4 regions of the Roseateles sp. T103 genome follow, and region 4 is predicted to be linked to each of the others. Evidence: predicted binding sites of a transcription regulator. Region 4 holds the regulator's gene; each other region holds the start of a gene.
What was found. Region 4 encodes sigma-54, which starts transcription at its own class of promoters, with help from an activator protein. Its sites were predicted from a motif close to TGGCANGNAANCTGCTTT; they were not measured.
Positions count from the first base shown of each region.

Region 1 (4,972 bases), on a different contig from region 4:
CAAGACGGTGCTGGCCGTCACGCTGATGGCCTTGTTCGCGGAACTGCTGCCAGGCTGGCTGAGCTTCGCGACGCTGAACCCCTGGTTCGCGGCTATCGCGGGCGGCTTGCTGATCGGCGCGGGCATGCTGATCCTCTTCCGCCACCGTGCCAGCCTGGGCGGGCTGAACGTGCTGGTGCTCTATCTGCAGGAGCGCTACGGCTGGCGCGCCGGCTATGTGCAGGCCGGGCTGGACGGCGCCATCCTGCTGCTGGGCCTGGCCTTCGTCAGCTGGGAGCACATCGCTCTGTCGCTGCTGGGCATGGCGGCGATCAATGCAGCGCTGGCCATCAACCACCGCCCCGGCCGTTACATGGCGGCCTGAGTCGGCGCGCGGCTGCGCAGCAGCGCCTCGGCCAGCTTCAGGCCGCTGAGCCAGGCGCCCTCGACCTTGCCGCCGTTCAGCCAGTCGCCGCACAGGCCCAGGCCGGCATCCGGCTGCCAGGCGCAGCCATCGTCCAATGCGGGGGCGCTGTCGGCATAGCGCCAGCGGTGCGCGCTCCAGCGCTGCGGCGCCGGCCCACCATGCTCGGCAAAGGCCTGCAGCATCAGCGCCGCGACCTGCTCTGGCGCATGCTCCAGATGGGCCTCGCTCCACTCGGCCTCGGCATGCAGCAGCCAGGTCTCGGCACCGCTGCGTCCGGGCTTGCTGCTGTTGCGGGCGATCCAGCGCAGCGGACCGCGGTTGACGAAGGCCGCGTCAAAGGGCAGCTGCGGCGGCGCCGCGTACTGCAGCATCAGCGCCCAGCAGCCGCGCATGCGCGCCTGGGCGCTCAGCGCGGCCAGTGCCGGCGCATGCGGCTGCAGCAGCGTCACAGTCTGCGGCGCCGGCATCGCCAGCAGCACGGCGCTGAAAGGCTGGGCCAGCCAGCCTTGTTCAGCGGTCTGCAGCTGCCAGGCGCCAGCGCCGTCGCGACGCAGCGCGGTGACGGTCGAGCTCAATGCCAGCGGCAGCTGCGCCGCCAGCCAGCGCGCCGGCGCCGTCATCTGCGGCAGGCCCACCCAGCGCTCGATGCTCGCGTCCGGATGGTGATCGCCCAGGCCGCCCAGCACCTGCAGCCGCGGCGTCCAGGGCGCGGCCACGCCGGCTGCCAGCCAGCGCGACAGCTCGGCGCGGAAACGCGCGTCGCGTGCGGTGAAGTACTGGGCACCATGGTCGCAGGCCCAGTCATCGCCGCGCCGCGTACTCATGCGCCCGGCCGGGCCACGACTCTTGTCGAACAGCTGAACGGCCAGGCCGGCGTGCTGCAGCGCAGTGGCGCAGCTGAGACCGGCAAGGCCGGCACCGATCAGGGCCACGGGGGCAGGAGCAGTCATGGGGAGGCAGACGCAAAGCAGGCAGAGCGGGCATTGTGCCCAGCCCGGACTGGAGCAGCTCGGCGCAGCGCAGCATGGCCGCCCTGCCGCCGGGTGCATTGCGCCACCGGCGCACAGCGCGGACCGCGCTGGGCTAAGGTGCCTGCCATGAGGACCGCCGTACATCCGAAGAAGCTGCTGCTGAGCAAATGGACGGCCGTGCAGCCGCAAGACCGCGAGAAGCATTTCCTCGTCTCCAAGCTGGTGCTGCCTGAGGAACCCGGCGCGGCTCTGGAGTGGGTGGAGATCGAAGCGGTGCATTCGCGACGCAGCCGGCGTATCCGCTGGCGCGAGCTGCGCGATGCCACGCAATGGCGTCAGGGCTGGCTATGACGGCGCCGCCGAGCCTGGCCTCGCTGCCGCAGGGCTATCGCGCGCTGGTGATCGGCGCCAGCGGCGCCATCGGCGCAGCCCTGCTGGCGCAGCTGCAGCACGATCCTCGCTGCGCGCTGGCCCTGGGGCTGCACCGGCGCTCGCAGCCGGCGCTGGACCTGCAGGACGAGGCCGGCGTGGCCGCGGCCGCGGCCCATCTGGCCAGCGAAGGGCCCTTCCAGCTGATCATCAATGCCGCGGGCCTGCTGCACGGGCCGGCGCTGATGCCCGAGAAGAAAGTCGGCGATCTGCGGCTGGACTCCCTGCAGGCGGTCTTCGCGGTCAACACCTTCGGCCCCGCGCTGCTGCTGCATCACTTCACGCCGCTGCTCGACCGGCACTGCGGCCGCATGGCCATGATGTCGGCCAAGGTAGGCAGCATTGGCGACAACCGGCTGGGCGGCTGGTACGGCTACCGCGCCTCCAAGGCCGCGCTGAACATGCTGATCAAGACCGCGGCGATCGAGCTGCGCCGCAGCCATCCCGGCGCGCTGTTGCTCGCGCTGCATCCCGGCACCGTCAGCTCCGCGCTGTCCGCTCCCTTCCGCGGCGCCGAGATCGGCCGCCCCGCCGCCACCGCTGCCGCCGAACTGCTCGGCGTGATCGACCGCCTGACGCCGCAAGACAGCGGTGGCTTCTTCAGCTACAGCGGCGAGGCGCTGCCGTGGTGAGCGGGCGGGTCTGCGCACGCTGAACGGGCTGCCGGGAGGCGCGCCAATTGATGTCGGAAAAATTTACCGCCGTCCACCCGGCGGCAATACCCCATCAAGATTTCTCTCGCAAGCAATTGAAACTAAACAAGAAACCCCAAGCGTTGCTTCTTGGCATGAGAACTGCTTAGCGATCGCCACCAATCACTGCGCATGCGAGGAGTCTCTATGAGGAAGCTTCTGACAATTTCCAGCATTGTCATGGCTGCGTCGCTTGCAGCGCCGGCACATGCTGATGTCGTGACCGGTCTGCAGCTGACATTTGCGTCTGGTGCCACCTGGACCGGCACCGTGACTTTCACCGACGGCTACGGCAAGATGATCGACACCAATGGCACGATGACCGGCGGACCTGCCGACGGGAAGCAGTTCACATGGACTTGGTGGCAAGGCACCAGTCAGAGCAACCCCGTTGACTATGACGGCGATCCACTCACCAACGAAGACCTCTTGATGGCAGGCGTTGAGCCGAACTGGACAGACTACATCGGCATCTCTTGGTTCATCGGCAGTCCCGGCGATCTGCCGGTGCTCAACCTGAACCCTCTCCCCAATGGGGACTACGCCAACTACTGGCGGAGCTTGAACGCCGAGCAAGACGTCATCGTTTCCGGTGCCTTTGGTTCGTTGAACAACGTACCCGAACCTGGCTCCCTCGCGCTAGGAGGCTTGGCCCTTTTGGCCGCAGGTGCTGCTCGCCGCCGCCGCGCCTGATCTCAGCCAAACCCTGAAGTTCGGTTCGCCGCTTGGGCAACCGAGGAGGAGCCCGTTAGCGCCGTCAGGCGTTCACGGGCTTCTTCCTTTGTGCAGATCTACCTTATCAAAGGCCGGGCGAACCCGGTCAGGATGTTGCTCGACGTGCCCTAAGCTTGTCGACCCTGCATGACCGCTTCTTTGGCCGATTCAGAATCTCCTCCCGGCTTGCCCACCAAGTCCGGTCTGAAGGCAGACGCGACGAATCAAGCACCCAACAATCTGCGCAGAGCCAGCCCCTCAGGCCTTCAGATCCCCGGCCAGCGCCGCCAGCGTTTCGGCCGCGATGTCCACATGGGCCGGGTAGTTGGTGTGGTCGCAGCCCAGCTTCACGCGGGCGCCGGCCAGCACGGCCTGACGGGCGGCGGGTGAAAACTCAAAGCGCAGGAAGTGCACCGAGGAGGTCTTCTCCTCGTTTTCGCGGTCCAGGTCTTCGTCGGCGATCGCGTAGCTGCGCGGGTGGCCCTCGACCTCGACGAACATGCGGTCTTCCACGCCGATCAGGCGGGCCAGTTCGCGCTTGCGTTCGTGCGGATCGGGGTACTCGATCAGCATCGTGGCCTTCCAGTTCGTGCCATCGGGCACCAGCGGCGCGTAGGCATCGATCTCGCCCTGGATGCCCTCTTCCTCGAAGATCTTTTCGATGCGCAGCATCTCCTGGATCTGATACCGGATGGTCCGCTCATCTTCAAACTGCACGTTGATGTGCTCGCCCAGCTGCACGCTGCGCAGGCGGCGATGGGCAATGATCTCGGCCTTGTGCGTCTTGCGGTACTTGGCGTAGGCCTCCAGCGTCATCAGGCTTTCGGGCGTGATGCTGGTCGTCGTGCTCATGGCTGCTGCTCCTGGTCTCAATCTCTGTGATGCCTCTTCAGCTCAGCCCATAGGCCTGGCGCAGCAGGCTCAAGGGATGCTGCAGCGCCTTGGCCGGCGTGCCGGCCTCGCCCATGCCCTGGGCGATGTGGTGGCCGGCCAGCGCGCAGTCGCTGCTGATCACATCGGGCTCGTCCTTGGCCATGGCCTTGAACACCGGCTTGCCGATCTTCATCGCGGTCTTGTGATACGCGGTCTTCACGCCATAGGTGCCGGCGTGGCCCGAGCAGCGCTCCACGGTGTTGAGCTTGACCTCCACCGTCTGGCCGATCAGCTTGAACATCTCCTCGGTCTTGCGGCCGATGTTCTGCACCCGGCCGTGGCAGGGGATGTGGTAGCTGACCTTGCCCAGCGCGGTCTTGAAGTCGGTCTTCAAGAGGCCGTCCTTGTGGCGTGCCACCAGGTACTCGAAGGGGTCCCACATCGCCTCCTTCACCCGCTGCACGTCGGCCTCGTCGGGGAACATCAGCGGCAGCTCCTGCTTGAACATCAGCGTGCAGCTGGGTATCGCGGAAAGAATCGCATAGCCCTCGCGCGCGTACCTCGCCAGCACCGGGATGTTGGCGTTCTTGTGCTGCTCCACCGTCTCCAGGTCGCCCAGTTCAAGCTTTGGCATGCCGCAGCATTTCTCCTTCTCGACGATCTCGTAGGGGATGCCGTTGTGCGCCAGCACCTTGAGCAGGTCGTGGCCGATGCCCGGCTCGTTGTAGTTGATGTAGCAGGTGGAGAAGATCGCCACCTTGCCCGGCGTGCGCTCGCCCTTGGTCACCACGCTGGCGGCCGAGGGGGCCGCGCCCCAGCGGAAGCGCTGGCTGGCCAGCTCCGGCATCCACGCGTCCGGATGCACGCCCAGCATCTTATCCATGGCC
Region 1 covers NZ_JBXVVS010000006.1:162,958-167,929, reverse strand. Annotated here, with positions in the region: gene AC2EBS_RS16860 (YitT family protein) at 1-364, shown strand, start outside; gene AC2EBS_RS16855 (NAD(P)/FAD-dependent oxidoreductase) at 349-1,356, opposite strand; gene AC2EBS_RS16850 (TIGR02450 family Trp-rich protein) at 1,504-1,728, shown strand; gene AC2EBS_RS16845 (SDR family NAD(P)-dependent oxidoreductase) at 1,725-2,438, shown strand; gene AC2EBS_RS16840 (PEP-CTERM sorting domain-containing protein) at 2,646-3,191, shown strand; gene AC2EBS_RS16835 (DUF3501 family protein) at 3,471-4,064, opposite strand; gene AC2EBS_RS16830 ((Fe-S)-binding protein) at 4,102-4,972, opposite strand, start outside.
Region 1: a site for sigma-54 is predicted at 2,590-2,607, ahead of AC2EBS_RS16840 (PEP-CTERM sorting domain-containing protein). Genes of this name have one in related genera too.

Region 2 (4,972 bases), on a different contig from region 4:
GCGCCAGCCGCTGATCAAGCAGGCGGATGGCCGCTTCGTGCCGGCCAGCTGGGACGAGGCGCTGGCCGAGGTGGAGGCGCGGCTGCTGCCTATCCTGCGCGAGCATGGACCCGACGCGGTGGCGGCCACGGCGGGCAACCCCTCAGCGCACAAGATCAGCCTGCTGGCCTACTTCCCGCGGCTGGTGCGCGCGCTGGGCACGCGCAACGTGTTCTCGGCCTCCACGCTGGACCAGATGCCCAAGCAGCTCAGCAGCGGGCTGATGTACGGGCACTGGCTGTCCATCCCGGTGCCGGACCTGCCGCGCAGCGATCTGTTGATTATCCTGGGCGCCAATCCGATGGTGAGCAACGGCAGCCTGTGGACCGTGCCCGACTACCGCGGCAAGGCCAAGGCCATGCGCGAGCGCGGCGGCCGCATCATCGTGATCGACCCGCGCCGCACCGAGACGGCCGAGGCCGCCGATGAACACTTGGCTATCCGCCCCGGCGGCGATGTGTTCCTGCTGCTGGGCATGCTGCACACGCTGTTCGCCGAGGGCCTGGTGCAGCCGGGCCGGCTGGCCGCGCATCTGAACGGGCTGGACGAAGTGCGCGCCGCGGTGCAGCCCTTTGCGCCCGAGCGCATGGCCGCGGGCTGCGGCATCAGTGCCGATGCGCAGCGCCGCCTGGCGCGCGAGCTGGCGCGTACGCCGCGCGCCTCGCTCTACGGCCGCATCGGCACCTGCACGCAGCGCTTCGGCACGCTGAACAGCTGGTTGATCGACCTGCTCAACATCCTCACCGGCCATCTGGACGCCGAGGGCGGCGCGATGTTCCCCAAGGCTGCCGCCTTCGCCGCCAACACGCAGGGCAAGCCGGGCCGCGGCAAGGGCATCGCCACCGGGCGGCGCCACAGCCGCGTTAGCAAGGCGCCCGAGGTCTTCGGCGAGCTGCCGATGAGCTGCCTGGCCGAGGAGATAGCGACGCCCGGCCCGGGCCAGGTGCGCGCGCTGATCACGCTGGCCAGCAACCCGGTGCTCTCGGCGCCGAACGGCCCGCGGCTGGCCAAGGCGCTGGACAGCCTGGAGTTCATGCTGAGCCTGGACATCTATCTCAACGAGACCAGCCGCCATGCCGACGTGATCCTGCCGGGGCTCTCGCCGCTGGAGGATCTGCACTACGACATGGCCTTCCCGCAGCTGAGCTGGCGCAACAACGCGCGCTATTCGGCGCCGGTGTTCGCGCGCCCCGTGGGCCAGCCCGAGGAATGGGAAACGCTGCTGCGCCTGGCCGCGATGGTGGAGGGCAAGGACTGGCGCGGCGATGTGAATGCGATGGACGATGCCAACGTGGCCGCCGACGTGCAGCGCCTGGCCGGCGAGCACGCGCCGGCGGTGCTGGCCGCGCTGCAGCCGCGCCGCGGCCCGGAGCGGCTGATCGACCTGGCGCTGCGCAGCGGGCCTTATGGCGATGCCTTCGGCCTCAAGCCCGGCGGCATCAGCCTCGACAAGGTGCAGGCCGCGCCGCATGGGCTGGACCTGGGCGAGCTGCAGCCGCGCGTGCCCGAGTTGCTGCGCACGTCCTCGGGACTGATCGAGCTGGCGCCGCCCAGCCTGCTGGCCGATCTGGCGCATGTGGAGGCGGCGCTGGCCGAGGCGGCAGCGTCAAAGGGGCTGCTCTTGATCGGCCGGCGCGATGTGCGCTCGGGCAATAGCTGGATGCACAACCTGCCGGTGCTGGCCAAGGGGCCCCAGCGCTGCACGCTGCTCGTGCACCCGCAGGACGCCGCGCGCCTGGGCCTGGCTGATGGCGGCCTGGGCCGGCTGCGCACCGCCACCGCCGAGCTGGTGGCGCAGGTGGCGCTGAGCGACGAGATGATGCCCGGCGTGGTCAGCCTGCCCCACGGCTGGGGCCACGACCTGCCCGGCGCGCAGCTGCACCTGGCCCGTCAGCGCCCGGGCGTGAACCTCAACGCGCTGCTGGACGAAGGCGCACGCGATCCGCTGTCGGGCAACTCGGTGCTCAGCGGCGTGGCGGTGGAGCTGGCGCCGGCTTGATTCAGTCTGCACTGACGGAATCAAGCGGTCTGCGTCGCATCAGGGCGAGGCTAGCCAGCCTGGCCGAACGGCTGAGCTGAGCGGCATATCGCTGCGGGCGCGCGGACGCGGATGTCAGAAGTCGGAGGCGGCGGGGCAACTGCTGCCTATCCCTAAGGCGTGGCCTGAGACCCACACGCGACGTCGAATGCCTTTACAGGCGACGTGCTGTCGCGATGCCGAGCGTTGCGCCGTCATAGGCGCTTGCGCTGCTGGTCCGAAGCTTGCGTGCCTGGTACGCCGCACCTGCGCGGCATCTACTTCAACCTTGGGGGACTGGCTCATGAAGTGCTTGGTACGAGGATTGGCGATGACGGTCGGGCTTGCAGCGCTGACCGGCTTTGGCGGTGCGGCATCGGCTGCGACTGTGCTTGCCAACGGCGCTGCGCCGGGAGATGCGTTCACCAACGCAACTGGGGTCAACCAAGGGCAGGCGGTCGGCGCCACCGGCTGGTACTACAACAACGTGCGCAACGGCGGTACGGCGGGCATCGACACCAGCTATGCGCGCTCGGGCAATGGCTCGGCACATCTGGCGGGCACGGCGGGCCCGGCCGGCGCCTCACACAAGGCCGACATCGAATACCTCGCCGGCGGCGTGAACGTCGGCGGCAACTATTTCGCGTCGGCCTCGTTGGGCGCGTTCTCGGCGTTCTCGGGCATGTCCTACGACTGGTACCGCAACAGCAGCAGCAGCAACAGCGCCGTGCAGCATCCCGCGCTGCGCATCCTGCTCGATCTGGATGGCAACCTCGCAACGACCGGCGACCGCGGCGGCCTGGTGTTCGAGCGCGCCTACAACGTGGCCGGAAACGCGCCCACCGATGCCTGGGTCTCGGACGTGGTGGGCAACAGCAGCAAGCTGTGGAACTTCGGGTTCGGCCTGGGCAATGAGTTCGACATCGACGGCGACGGCACGCCCTACGACACGCTGGCGGAATGGCAGGCCAGCGCCCGCTTCGCGAATGCGGCCATCCTCGGCTTCAGCGCGGGCATCGGCAGCGGCTGGGGGCCGTTCGATGGCGCCGTCGACAACATCGCCTGGACCATCGGCAACCAGAGCACGGCGTCCAACTTCGAAGTGCAGGCCAGCGATGTCCCGGAACCGGCCTCGCTGGCGCTGGTCGGCCTCAGTCTTGCTGCGCTTGCGGCGAGTCGGCGACGGAAGGGCTGACCAGGCCCCCGCGCCCCACGCAGCTCAGCTCGCGCTGCGTGGCAGTTCGTCCAGGCGCTCGACGCTGGGCCAGCGGGTCCAGCCCATCAGTGCCTGCTCGACGGCGTTGCCGTTGGCGGCAAGCCAGGCGCTCATCGCCGGGCCCTGCTTCTGGCCGTAGACGCGGTGCGAGAGCACCAGCACCATGCTGGCGTTCTCCACCGGCAGGCAGCGCGCGAAGGCGGCTTCGAGGAACTCGGGCTGGCCCAGCACCGCAGCGATGAAGTGCTCGGCCCTGGTGGTGGCGCTGCGCGGCACCGAGCGCGTGCGCACCACCTTGCCGACGCGCTCGTAGTTGGCCAGCACCTGGTTGGCCACGCCGGCCAGGGCTTCGGCGCTGCGCGCATTGCCGTGCACATTGATCGTCAGCATGTCGCGCCAGCTGGTCAGGTCGGCATCGTCGGCCGGCGTGAATTCATGCTGGCCGCCGCGCGACCAGCGGTGCACGAAGGTGGTGTCGCGGAAAGTGATGTTCATCGCCGATGGCGTGGCGGCGCGCAGCGCCCGGCCGGGCAGCAGCGCGGCGCCGAGCAGCGCGGCCAGCACGGGGCGGCGTGCGGGCATCATGGCGGGAAGACCGGTGGACATGGCGGCGCTCACGGGGAGTTGAGGGTGCCCGCCAGTCTGGGCCGCGCCGGTTTCAGCGGCGTTGCGAAGCGGCCGCTGTCTCGTTTGCTTTGTTGCAGGCAGGTCGTCGCGCCGGCCGCTGCGGTCCTGTCGCTTGCGCGCCGGCTGAAGCGCGCACTGGTGCGAGCGGTCCGCCGGCTCAGGCCCGCGCGTAGCGCAGCACCGCGAAGAACAGCAGCATGCTCAGCGCGATGTCGCCGAAGGTGGTGTAGGCCAGCCAGATGTCGGTGCTGAAGAACTCGGCCACGCCCCAGTTGAGGCCGGCCATGGTGGCGCCCAGCAGGCCCAGGCCTATGGCCAGGCGGTGCTCGATCACCGGCTCCATCACATAGCGCGCCAGCCGGCGGCCGAAGTAGCGGCCGCGGTTGAACAGGCCGTCGCCGAGGAACAGCGTGGCGGTGAGCAGGCCCAGGATGGTGCCCTTCATCTTGACGGCCCAGTCGTCCTGGAACAGCCAGGAGAAGCCGGCCGAAACCAGCAGCATGACCACGCCGAACATCGCCAGGCCGCCGATCAGGTCCACCTTCACGAAGCGCTGCGCCAGATAGACGCACAGGCCCGCGGCGGCGCCCAGCAGCGCGGCGGTGGTCAGGTCGGTGAACTTGGCGCAGACGAAGAAGAACAGGCCCAGGCCCACATCCACATAGATGCTGGGCTTGTTGCGCTGCCACTGCGCGGCCTGGCGCGCCTGGTCGACGGCGGAGAGGGAAGAGGGGCGTTGGTTGTTCATCATGGCGCGCATTGTCGCGGCGAAGCGATGCCCCCGCGGTGCCGGGTCTTGCCACTCCGACAGCCTGGGGATGTTCGCGGCCGACAGGGTGGGCATCATGGGGCGCAGCCTGGCCGCCGCAGCGGCGCCGGCATGGCGTCAACCCAGGAGAGCGATGATGGACCAAGCAAGGACGATGGCAAGGCATTCCGGGGCGGCCACCGTGCAGCCGCTGTCGCTGCGCGGCGTCAGGCTGCTGCTGGGGCTGCTGGCGCTGGCCCTGGCCTCGGGCTGCTCCACGCTGCGCGGCACGCCGACGCGCTACCAGCCCACGGCCGAGGTGGTC
Region 2 covers NZ_JBXVVS010000004.1:424,442-429,413, reverse strand. Annotated here, with positions in the region: gene AC2EBS_RS14505 (molybdopterin-dependent oxidoreductase) at 1-2,038, shown strand, start outside; gene AC2EBS_RS14500 (PEP-CTERM sorting domain-containing protein) at 2,388-3,251, shown strand; gene AC2EBS_RS14495 (hypothetical protein) at 3,276-3,878, opposite strand; gene AC2EBS_RS14490 (septation protein IspZ) at 4,057-4,650, opposite strand; gene AC2EBS_RS14485 (hypothetical protein) at 4,823-4,972, shown strand, end outside.
Region 2: a site for sigma-54 is predicted at 2,355-2,372, ahead of AC2EBS_RS14500 (PEP-CTERM sorting domain-containing protein). Genes of this name have one in related genera too.

Region 3 (4,972 bases), on a different contig from region 4:
GCTGCCCGCCAGACAAGGCCATTTGCAGCGCTTGTTGCGCTGGCCGCATCTGCCGTTGGTGCTGGGCCTGGCGGCGCCGGCATGGGCCTTCGTGGTGGTGGTCGCCGCAGTGGATGCCAAAGGGCATCTGACGCCCAGCCCGGCCGGGCGTCACGCGCTGGCGCTGCTGGCGGTGCTGCCTGCTGCTGTCGGCCTGTTCGTCGCGGCACGCCAGCTGCTGGCAGGCGTGGCGGCGAACAGCGCGCAGCGCGTCTCGCTGGCCTGTGGCACCTTGCTCAGCGCGCTGGTGCTGCGGGCCTTCTGGAGCGATCTGTTCTGAGCCGTGGCTCAGCGCTGCATGGCGAGGAACTGGCGCCAGGGGCCCCCATCGGCCAGCTGGGCTTCGATTGCTTCGCCGAAGCAGGTGACGGCGGTCTGTGCCCAGAGCAGGTCTTGCGTAGGGGCTGACTCGACGATCAGGCTGCGGCCATCGGCTTCGTAACGCAGCACCAACGGCATGATCCAGTAGTTGAGCCGCGCGAATTGCTCGGCCGGCGGATCGCCCGGCTCAGCTGGCTGAGGCTTGGCTTGGCAGTGCTCGATCAGGTGATCGCGCACTGCGGCGAACATCGCCGCTCGCACCGGCGCCACGCTGTAGCGTGGCAGTCGTTGGCCCTGCGGCGACAGCGGCGCGGCGACGCCGAACTGGAACTGCGACTGCCAGCCCTTGCGGCTCTTGTCGCTGGCGCCGCGTGGACGCAGTCGGGGAAGCTCCGTGCCTGCTGACGCGGTCCATTCGAAGTGGTGCAGCAAGGGCTCCACGGTGTCGGGATACTCCTTCAAGCCGGTGAGCGCGCGCAGATCGAGGGGCAGGAAATGCCGCTGGCCGCTGCCGTCCATGCTGCTGACCACGACGAGCGAGTCGCGCGGCGAATTCGACGGCCCTCGGTAGAGCTGGGCGATGGCGCGGCCGTCGGGCGAGGTGCCCAGCGGGTCGCGCACGGCGAGCACATAGCCCGCGGGGATGGGGGCAGCCGCTTCGCCGGGCTCGGCAGTGGCAGCCGCAGAGGCACGATCGGCGCTGCGCTGGCCGGGGTTCCGGGTTTGCAGCGTGCCGATGTCCAGCACGGTCTTCTCGTCGAGCAGCAGGTGGCGTCGGCCCCTGAGCTCCAGCGAGGCCGGCGCCTCGGTGCGCGTGCGGCCGACGTCGATGCGCCGCTCGGCCGGCGGGCCTTCGGCCCAGCGCAGCGTGTCGGCGCGACCCTGGGTGAGGGGGCTGATCATCAGCTTGCCGTCGCGCTCGGTGATCAGCTGCCAGCCCTGGTTCGCGACCAGCAGCGCTGGCTCGGGCGCACCGACCAGCACGAAGGCATCGCTGAAGTCGCTTGCCTTGCGGCCGGCTTCGTCGCGCAGCGTCATCGGCTTGCCCCGGTACAGCAAGCGGATCTCGTAGTAGCGCACGCGCACGAAGCCGTAGTTGGCATTGAACTGCAGGCCGCTGCGCTTCTCGATCAGCCGCAAGGCGAAGGGCCCGCTGCTGGCGGCGATGTCCTGCGCGTGGGCCGCCATCGTGCTGAACAGGCTCAGCACGGCGGCCGTGACGACGCACAGGCGCTGCAGCAGCAGTGCGTAGGGTGTGCTCATGGCTGACGGTGCTCCGGGCGCTCGAGTCCGTGCGTCTGCAGCCACGCGTCGATGTCACGCTGGCCGGCCATGCGCGGCGTCGGCTGCGCGTAGCCGGTGCGCGGTGCATCGAAGGCACCGCGCAGCTGCTTCAGCGCCGGGCGGAAGTCCACGCCCTGGTCGGCGAAGCGATCCACCGTGGCGAGGATGCGGCGCACGGCGGGCTGGTAGTCGTCGGCGCGCAGCGTGTGGGTGCGGGAGATGTCGTCCTGCAGCTGGCTCGAATAGGCCGCGATGCCATCGCGGATCGCGGCGGCCATCGCAGCCCGGTTCTTCACCTCTTGGGCCTTCAGGTAGGAGAAGGCTTTCTCGGGGTAGGCGCCGCGCAGCACCTGCATCAGCGCGCCATCCAGGTCGGGGTGCTGGCGCAGCTTGGCCAGCGCCAGTTCGCGGATCTGCGTCTCTTCAAACGGCGAGCTGTGCGGCAGCAGGTTGAGCAAGTCACGCTGCACGTCGGCTTGCTGCACCTTGGCCAGCATGTCGGCGTTGCGCTTGTTCATGAATGCGACGTCTTCCTGGACGCGCTGGACCTGCGATTCGTGCTGCGTTTGCACCAGCTGCACCAGCAGGCCGGCGCAGAGCAGCAGCGAAAGCCCGGCCACTGCGCTCAGCGGGGCCTGCCAGGCCCAGGCGGGCAGGCTCTGGCGCAGCGTAGGGTAGAGACCCAGCGCAGCGCCGGCCAGCAAGGTCGGCAACCAGACCCAATGCGCCCAGTCGCGCACCGGCCACAGTGCCCAGGGTGTCTGCTCGGTCACTTCGGTGCGCACTGCGGCGCTCAGCGTGGTGACGACGGCCGCCGCGATCAGCGCGGCCAGCACCAGCAGCCAGCGTGCCGGGGCGGTGCCGCGCTCGCCCAGCACCCAGTCGAAACCGGCATTGCCCAGCCCGCAGCCATAGGCCAGCAGCAGTCCGCCGAGCAGCGGCAGGCCGGCGATGATGGCGGACCAGAAGCGACCGCCGTCGCGGCCTCCGGCGCTGCTGGCGGCAATGCCGAAGAGCAGCAGGGCCGAGAGCGTGGCCACGGCAAGGCCGGCGCTGCCGAAGATCTTGATCATCACGGGCCCTCCAGTCGTTGTTGACGGTGGGGGCATGGTTCCGCGCTTTGGTTGCAGCGCCGTTTCTCCCATCCTGGCTGGGCCGTTTCAGTTGTTGCAGGGTGACCATGCAGATGACGGTGATCTGCATGCGTTTCGCTCCGGACTGTTGAGCGAGTTCGCGGCAGCCGCGACATCCGTTTCGCCCAGCTAGGCAGCAACAACAGGTTACCGGCCGGTGGCTGAGGCGCACGGCTCGACCCGATGCCGGCGCCGCAGCCGGTCCTCTCCGCCAGCGGCTGATCTCATGAAATTGCCAATTACTTGGTTCATCAGCTCGGCAAAGGCAGGTGTCGAAACTTTTGACATGTCTCGCTCTGGCTCAAGCGTCGCTGACATTGGTGCCATGGTAACCACTTGAAGAACAAGGGCATTTCTTGCCTTGCCGACACGCTGGCCCGGTTCTTGCTGCTAAGAGGCATCTCTTGTCGCAAGTATTTGAGGAGCATGTAGATGAAAGCACATAAGGTCAAAACGATTCTGGCTGGTGTCAGTCTCTTCGCCGCTGCCCTGAGCGCGAATGCAGCAGCATTGGTGACGGATTGGACTGCCACCATCACGAGTCAATGGAGCAGCCGTACGCCCGGATCCGTGAGTCTCAGTCCAGACAATCTGACGTTGTCCTGGGGTACGTCAACGGGCCAGGGTCAGAGCCAGCTGGTGATTGGCAATCCTGCTGCCAATCAGAATGTCCAGACCTATGTCGGTGGCGGCGCGGTGCCTAACTCGTTCTGGGCTTTGGGCAGTTCCGTGACTCACAGGAACCGCCCTATTACTGGTGACTCGTTGACCGGTGCTACGCTGAGGTCCACGATTACGCTGAGTGCAGCCAATCCCGCCAGCGCTGGCCCGGGAGGTCTGCCGTCGCTGATCGTGCCGATCTCGTTCACTGAGACCCCTAACGATACGCCTTGCGCTCAGGCCACGAACGGTGTGCTGTGTGATGACATCTTCGTGCTGACCGGTGGCCTGTTGAACCAGTCGTTCGACTACGATGGCTACACCTACTTCGTCAATGTGTTTCCGACCAGCGCCGGCGCGTTCCACCCGCTGAGCAATGGGGTTTGCGCTGTCGCAGGCCAAGCGAGTGGCTGTATCGGCTTTACCACGCAAGAAGGCCAGAACACGTTTGTGCCGTTCTCCTTCACCATTTCGACCGCGCCGTTGAACGTTCCGGAGCCTGGCGTTCTCGCCTTGGCGGGCTTGGCACTGGCTGCCATGTCTATGGCGCGCCGCCGCAAGGCCTGAATCCAGACAGCGGCTGACTAGCACCCTGTTCTGATTGGGGCGTGCCAATTGGCACGCCCCATTTTTTTCCGATGGCCTGGTTGCGGGCTACCTACTGGCAGTTGCCTAATGGCTTCGCGTTCTGCGATGTCATCGTTGCATTATCTGGTATTGTTGGCTGTTGGCGCGAAGGCTGGCTGAGCGTATCCTGCGTCCGCAAAATGCTGGACTCGCGTTTGAGTCACGCCCCGACAAATGCGTTTGGACCTAACAACCCTGAATCTCGTGCTGGCGATCGAGCAGACGCGCTCGATCACGCGTGGCGCGCAGCAGGAGCATCTGGCGCTGGCCGCGGCGAGCAAGCGCATCTCCGACCTGGAGGCGCGGCTCGGCGTGCAGCTCTTCGAGCGCCGCGCGCGCGGTGTCGAGCCGACGGAGGCCTGCCGGGCGCTGGTGCGCCATATCCGCTCGCTGCATGCCTCGCTGCATGCGCTGGAGAGCGAGGTGATGGAGTTCGCCCGCGGCATCAAGGGCCATCTGCGCATCGCGGCCAATACTGGCTCGATCGCCGAGTGCCTGCCGCCGGACCTGGCGGCCTTCTCACAGCATCATCCGCAGATCCGCATCAGCCTGGAAGACCTGACCAGCACCGAGGTGCAGGCCGCGGTGGCCGAGGGGCGTGCCGATGTCGGCGTGTTCACGCCGCCGCTGCTGGACAACCGGCTGCAGACCTGGATCTACAAGCCGGCCCGCCTGGCGGTGCTGGTGCCACGCGGCCACGCGCTGGCCACGCGCGAGGCGGTCAGCTTCGACGACCTGCTCGACTACGACCTGATCGGCCTGCATGCCGGCGCCGCGGCGCAGGACTTGATGCGCGAGCAGGCGCTGGCGCGCGGCCGCACACTCAAGGCGCGGCTGCAGGTGCGCGGCTTCGATGCGATCGCGCAGCTGGTGGAAACCGGCCTGGGCGTGGCGGTGCTGCCCGAGGT
Region 3 covers NZ_JBXVVS010000001.1:894,104-899,075, forward strand. Annotated here, with positions in the region: gene AC2EBS_RS03895 (hypothetical protein) at 1-319, shown strand, start outside; gene AC2EBS_RS03900 (hypothetical protein) at 328-1,623, opposite strand; gene AC2EBS_RS03905 (hypothetical protein) at 1,620-2,717, opposite strand; gene AC2EBS_RS03910 (THxN family PEP-CTERM protein) at 3,210-4,004, shown strand; gene AC2EBS_RS03915 (LysR family transcriptional regulator) at 4,239-4,972, shown strand, end outside.
Region 3: a site for sigma-54 is predicted at 3,151-3,168, ahead of AC2EBS_RS03910 (THxN family PEP-CTERM protein). Genes of this name have one in related genera too.

Region 4 (4,972 bases):
GAGCCGATGCTGGGCGAGTGGGTCAAGAAGCTGCCGGCCGACGTCAGCTTCCGTCATGTGCATGTGGCCTTCCGCGCCAACGTCAAGCTGCACCAGCGTCTGTTCTACGCGTTGGAAGCGTTGGGCAAGGAGAAGGAACTGCGCGCCCGCATCTTCTCCGCGATGCATGTCGAGGGCCGTGCGCTGGACAGCGTCAAGGCCATGAGCGACTTCCTGGCGCCGCTGGGCATCGAGCCGGCCAAGTTCGAGCAGGCCTACAACAGCTTCGGCGTGCAGACCAAGTGCCAGCAGGCCGAGAAGCTGTCCGAGGGCTACCGCATCGATGGCGTGCCGGCGATCGGCATTGGCGGCCGCTTCCTGACGGCGCCGAGCATCGCCGCCGCGGGCCAGCGCCTGAACGAGATCGAGTCCGGCCGGCGCGCACTGGCCGTGACTGACTACCTGATCCAACAGATCCGTTCCGGAAAGGCCTGAGCGGCCGATTTGCAGGGCTAGAATGGCCTGCAAGAACTGTGCCGCCATGAACCCGCCCTGCCCCCTCCTGAACCCTAGGCGCCTGCTGCAAAGCTGGGCGCCGGCCCTGCTGGCCGGCGCGCTGGCGACCCTGCCGGCCTGGGCGGAGAAGGCCGATCGCGACAAGCCACTGAACATCGTCTCCGAGCGCGGCGGCCTGCACGACGCGGCCAAGCAGCTCACCGAGTTCAGCGGCAAGGTCATCCTCACCAAGGGCACGATGCAGCTCAGCGCCGAGACGCTGTCGGTGCGCGAGAGGAGCGACGGTTTCGTGCTGGCGATCGCGCAGGGGCGCGAAGGCGAGCCGGTCAGCTTCCGCCAGGCGCGCGACGTGCCCGGCGAGAGCATCGCCGGCACCGCCGGCCAGGTCGAATACGACGCACGGACCGACACCGTGCGCTTCAGCGGCGCTGCGATCGTGCGCATCCTGCGTGGCAGCACGGTGATGCGCGAAATCAGCGGCGCCGTGCTGGTCTACGACAACCGCAGCGAGCGGGTCAGCGTCGAGGCCGGCCAGACCTCACCCAACCCGCGCGGCGGGGTGCGCATGACCATCATGCCGCGCGAAGCCACCGCGCCGGCGGCGCCGGCCTCGGCCGTACCGCTGCAGGCCGTGCCGCCGGTGCCGCGCAATCCTTCATGACCGGCATCGCCACGCAGCACCGCCCGGCGCTGGAGTCCGGACCCAGCAGCCGGCTGGAGGCCGAAGGCCTGCAGAAGAGCTATGGCGTGCGCAAAGTGGTCAAGAACGTCCATGTGGACGTGCACAGCGGCGAAGTGGTCGGACTGCTCGGCCCGAACGGCGCCGGCAAGACGACCAGCTTCTACATGATCGTCGGCTTGGTGCGCGCCGATGCCGGCGAGATCCGCATCGACGGCCAGCCGGTGCAGAACCTGCCCATCCACAAGCGCTCGCGCCTGGGCCTGTCCTATCTGCCGCAGGAAGCGTCGATCTTCCGCAAGCTCACCGTCGAGGAGAACATCCGCGCGGTGCTGGAGCTGCAGCGCGACGACAAGGGCCGGCCGCTGCCGGAACAGCGCATCAAGGACCTGCTGGAAGGGCTGCTCGCCGACCTCAGCATCGAGAAGCTGCGCGACAGCCCGGCGCCGGCGCTGTCCGGCGGCGAGCGCCGCCGCGTCGAGATCGCCCGCGCGCTGGCCACGCAGCCGCGCTTCATCCTGCTGGACGAGCCTTTCGCCGGCGTGGACCCGATCGCGGTGCTCGAAATCCAGCGCATCATCCGTTTCCTCAAGGCGCGCGGCATCGGCGTGCTGATCACCGACCACAATGTGCGCGAGACGCTGGGCATCTGCGACCGCGCCTACATCATCAGCGAGGGCGCCGTGCTGGCCGAGGGCACGCCGCAGGAGATCGTCGACAACGCCGACGTGCGCAAGGTCTATCTCGGCGAACACTTCCGCATGTAGGGCCGGGATGGCGCAGCGATGAAGCCCTCACTGCAGGTCCGCCTCAGCCAGCACCTGGCGCTCACACCGCAGCTGCAGCAATCGATCCGCCTGCTGCAGCTCTCCACGCTGGAGCTGAACCAGGAAGTCGAGCAGATGCTGGCGCAGAACCCGCTGCTAGAGACCGAGGACGAATTCGGCGACGCGCCCGCCCCGGAGCTGCCGGAGATCCGCAACAGCAGCAGCACCGACAGCGACGGCGGCGACGACTACGCCGGCGGCACTGAAACCGAAAGCACGGCCGAGATCCGCGCCGAAGACTTCGGCACCACCGAGCGCGAAGACTGGGAGAACGGCACCGAGGGCGACGACTTCGACGGCATCCGCGAACTGCCCAGCAACAGCAGCAGCGGCAGCGGCTCGGGCGACGAGGATGGCGAGCGCAGCGAGCTGGAGTCGGCCGAGATCAGCCTGCAGGAGCATTTGGGACAGCAGCTCGCCGGCATGATGCTCAGCCGTGAGGACAAGGCCGCGCTGCACGTGCTGATCGAGTCGCTCAACGAGGACGGCTATCTGGAGGACAGCCTCGAGGAGCTGACCGATGCGCTGCTCGGCGCCGACGCGGACCCGGAGTCCAAGGACGAGGTATTGGACCGGCTGCGCTGCGCGCTGGCCTGGCTGCAGAGCATGGACCCTGCCGGCGTGGGCGCGCGCGACCTGTCCGAGTGCCTGACGCTGCAGCTGCGCGCGCAACCGCGCAGTGAGGCGCAGGCGATCGCGATCCTGATCTGCAAGAAGCACCTGGAACTGCTCGCCAAGCGCGACTGGAAGCGCCTGATGTCGTTGACCGGTGCCGACGAGGAGCTGCTGCGCGAGGCGCAGAGCCTGATCACGCATCTGGAGCCCAAACCCGGCCGCCGTTTTGCGCGCGGCCAGGCGCAGGCGGTGATCCCCGATGTGATCGTGCAGAAGGTCGGCCGCGAGTTCCGCGTGATGCTGAATCCCGAGGTCGCGCCCAAGCTGCGCATCAACGAACTCTATGCGCAGGCGCTGCGCGCCACGCGTGGCGGCATCAGCAACTCGCCGCTGGGCGCGCAGCTGCAGGAGGCACGCTGGTTCATCAAGAACATCCAGCAGCGCTTCGACACCATCCTGCGCGTCTCGCAGGCCATCGTCGAGCGGCAGAAGGGCTTCTTCACCCATGGCGAGCTTGCGATGAAGCCGCTGGTGCTGCGCGAGATCGCCGACGAACTGGGCATGCACGAGTCCACGATCTCGCGCGTGACCACTGCCAAGTACATGGCCACGCGCTTCGGCACCTTCGAGCTGAAGTACTTCTTCGGCTCGGGCCTGGCCACCGAGGCCGGCGGCAATGCATCGAGCACCGCGGTGCGCGCGCTGATCAAGCAGTTCGTCGCCGCCGAGGATCCGGCCAAGCCGCTGTCGGATAGCACGCTGGCGCAGATGCTGGAAGAGCAGGGCATCCAGGTCGCCCGCCGCACCGTCGCCAAGTACCGCGAGGCGCTTAAAATCGCGCCAGCCAATTTGCGCAAAAGCCTCTGATCCCGCGCCCGCGGTCCTTGGCGCCGCCGTCTGCCCGCCTCAGCCCGGCGAGCGCTCACGTCTCCCCGTCACACCCTGCTTGTTCGCACGCCGACGGCGCCTGAGACGCTGTCTCGATCGTCATGGAGTCCGTTCGACCGCAACTGCTCTCCCGCCCGTCGCAGCGCCGCTGGGGCCTGCTGCTGACGGCCATCGCGGCCGCCTGGGCAGGCATGGCTGTGTGGCTGACGCTCGAGCACGAGCAGCTCTATGAGCGCGAGACTGCCATGCTGCAGTCCCAGGCGCGCACGCTGGACAGCATCGTCAGCCAGCAGCTGGATGCCGTGCGCGGCGCTCTGGGCACCATCGTCACTGACCATGCCGGCTGGGACGCGCGGGCGCTGCAAGCGCAGGCTGGGCCCCTGCTGAGCACATTGGCCAAGGCCATGCCGGGCATCCGGGTGCTGAGCATCGTCGACGCGCAAGGCATCGTCCAAGCCAGCTCGGCGCCGCAGCTGATCGGCATCGACGCGAGCCAGCGCGACTTCTTCCGGGTGCCGCGTCAACAGCCGCACGCCGAGCGCATCTTCGTCTCTGCACCCTTCACCTCGGCACTGGGTGCTTACACGATGACGCTCTCGCGTGCCCTGCTGGACGCGCAAGGGCGCTTCGCCGGCAGCATCGCGATCAGCCTGGATCCGTCCTACTTCCGCCTCATGCTGGACTCAGCCCGCGGTGACTTGCAGACATGGAGCGCGCTGGCACATTCCGATGGCCTGCTGTTCAGCCTCAGCCCGCATAAGGACAGCTGGCTGGGGCGCAATCTGCTGAGCCAGCCCAACTCGCTGCTGGAACGTCATTTGCGCGGCGCTGCGGATGCGTCCGTGATCCGCGGCTTCTCGCTGGTCAGTCAGGATGAGCGGCTGGTCGCGCTCAGGACATTGCATGGCCGGGATATCGGAGCCGATCTGGACAAGCCGCTGGTCGTGGCGGTGGGGCGCTCCGTCGCCGCTCTGGAGGCCCCCTGGAAGCGCCAGCGCAACCAGCTGCTCGCCAGCGCCGGTCTGCTGAGCCTTGGCGCCATCCTGGGCATGCTGATGCGGGAGCGGCGGCTCCGGACCGTCGAGGCCATGCGACTGAGACAGCGCCAGCTGGAGGCCGACAGCGCACAGCGCATGGCGCTGGCGCTGGACGGTGCCGCGCTGGGGATGTGGCAATGGCAGGTCGATAGCGGCGACGCGGTGTTTGACGAGCGCTGGTGTTCAATGCTGGGCTACACCCGAGACGAGCTGCAGCCCTCGGTGCAGACCTGGCAGCAACTGCTGCACCCGGACGACAAAGCCCTGACCGAAGCGGCACTGGACGACTGCCTGCAGGGCCGCAGCGCGGTCTACACCCTCGACTTCAGGCTGCGCCATCGCGACGGCGACTGGCGCTGGATCCACAGCAACGGCCGGGTGATCGAGCGCGACGCACAGGGGCGCGCACTACGCATGACCGGAACGCATCT
Region 4 covers NZ_JBXVVS010000005.1:245,163-250,134, forward strand. Annotated here, with positions in the region: gene AC2EBS_RS15520 (thiol:disulfide interchange protein DsbA/DsbL) at 1-474, shown strand, start outside; gene lptA (lipopolysaccharide transport periplasmic protein LptA) at 521-1,156, shown strand; gene lptB (LPS export ABC transporter ATP-binding protein) at 1,153-1,941, shown strand; gene AC2EBS_RS15535 (RNA polymerase factor sigma-54) at 1,960-3,483, shown strand; gene AC2EBS_RS15540 (bifunctional diguanylate cyclase/phosphodiesterase) at 3,606-4,972, shown strand, end outside.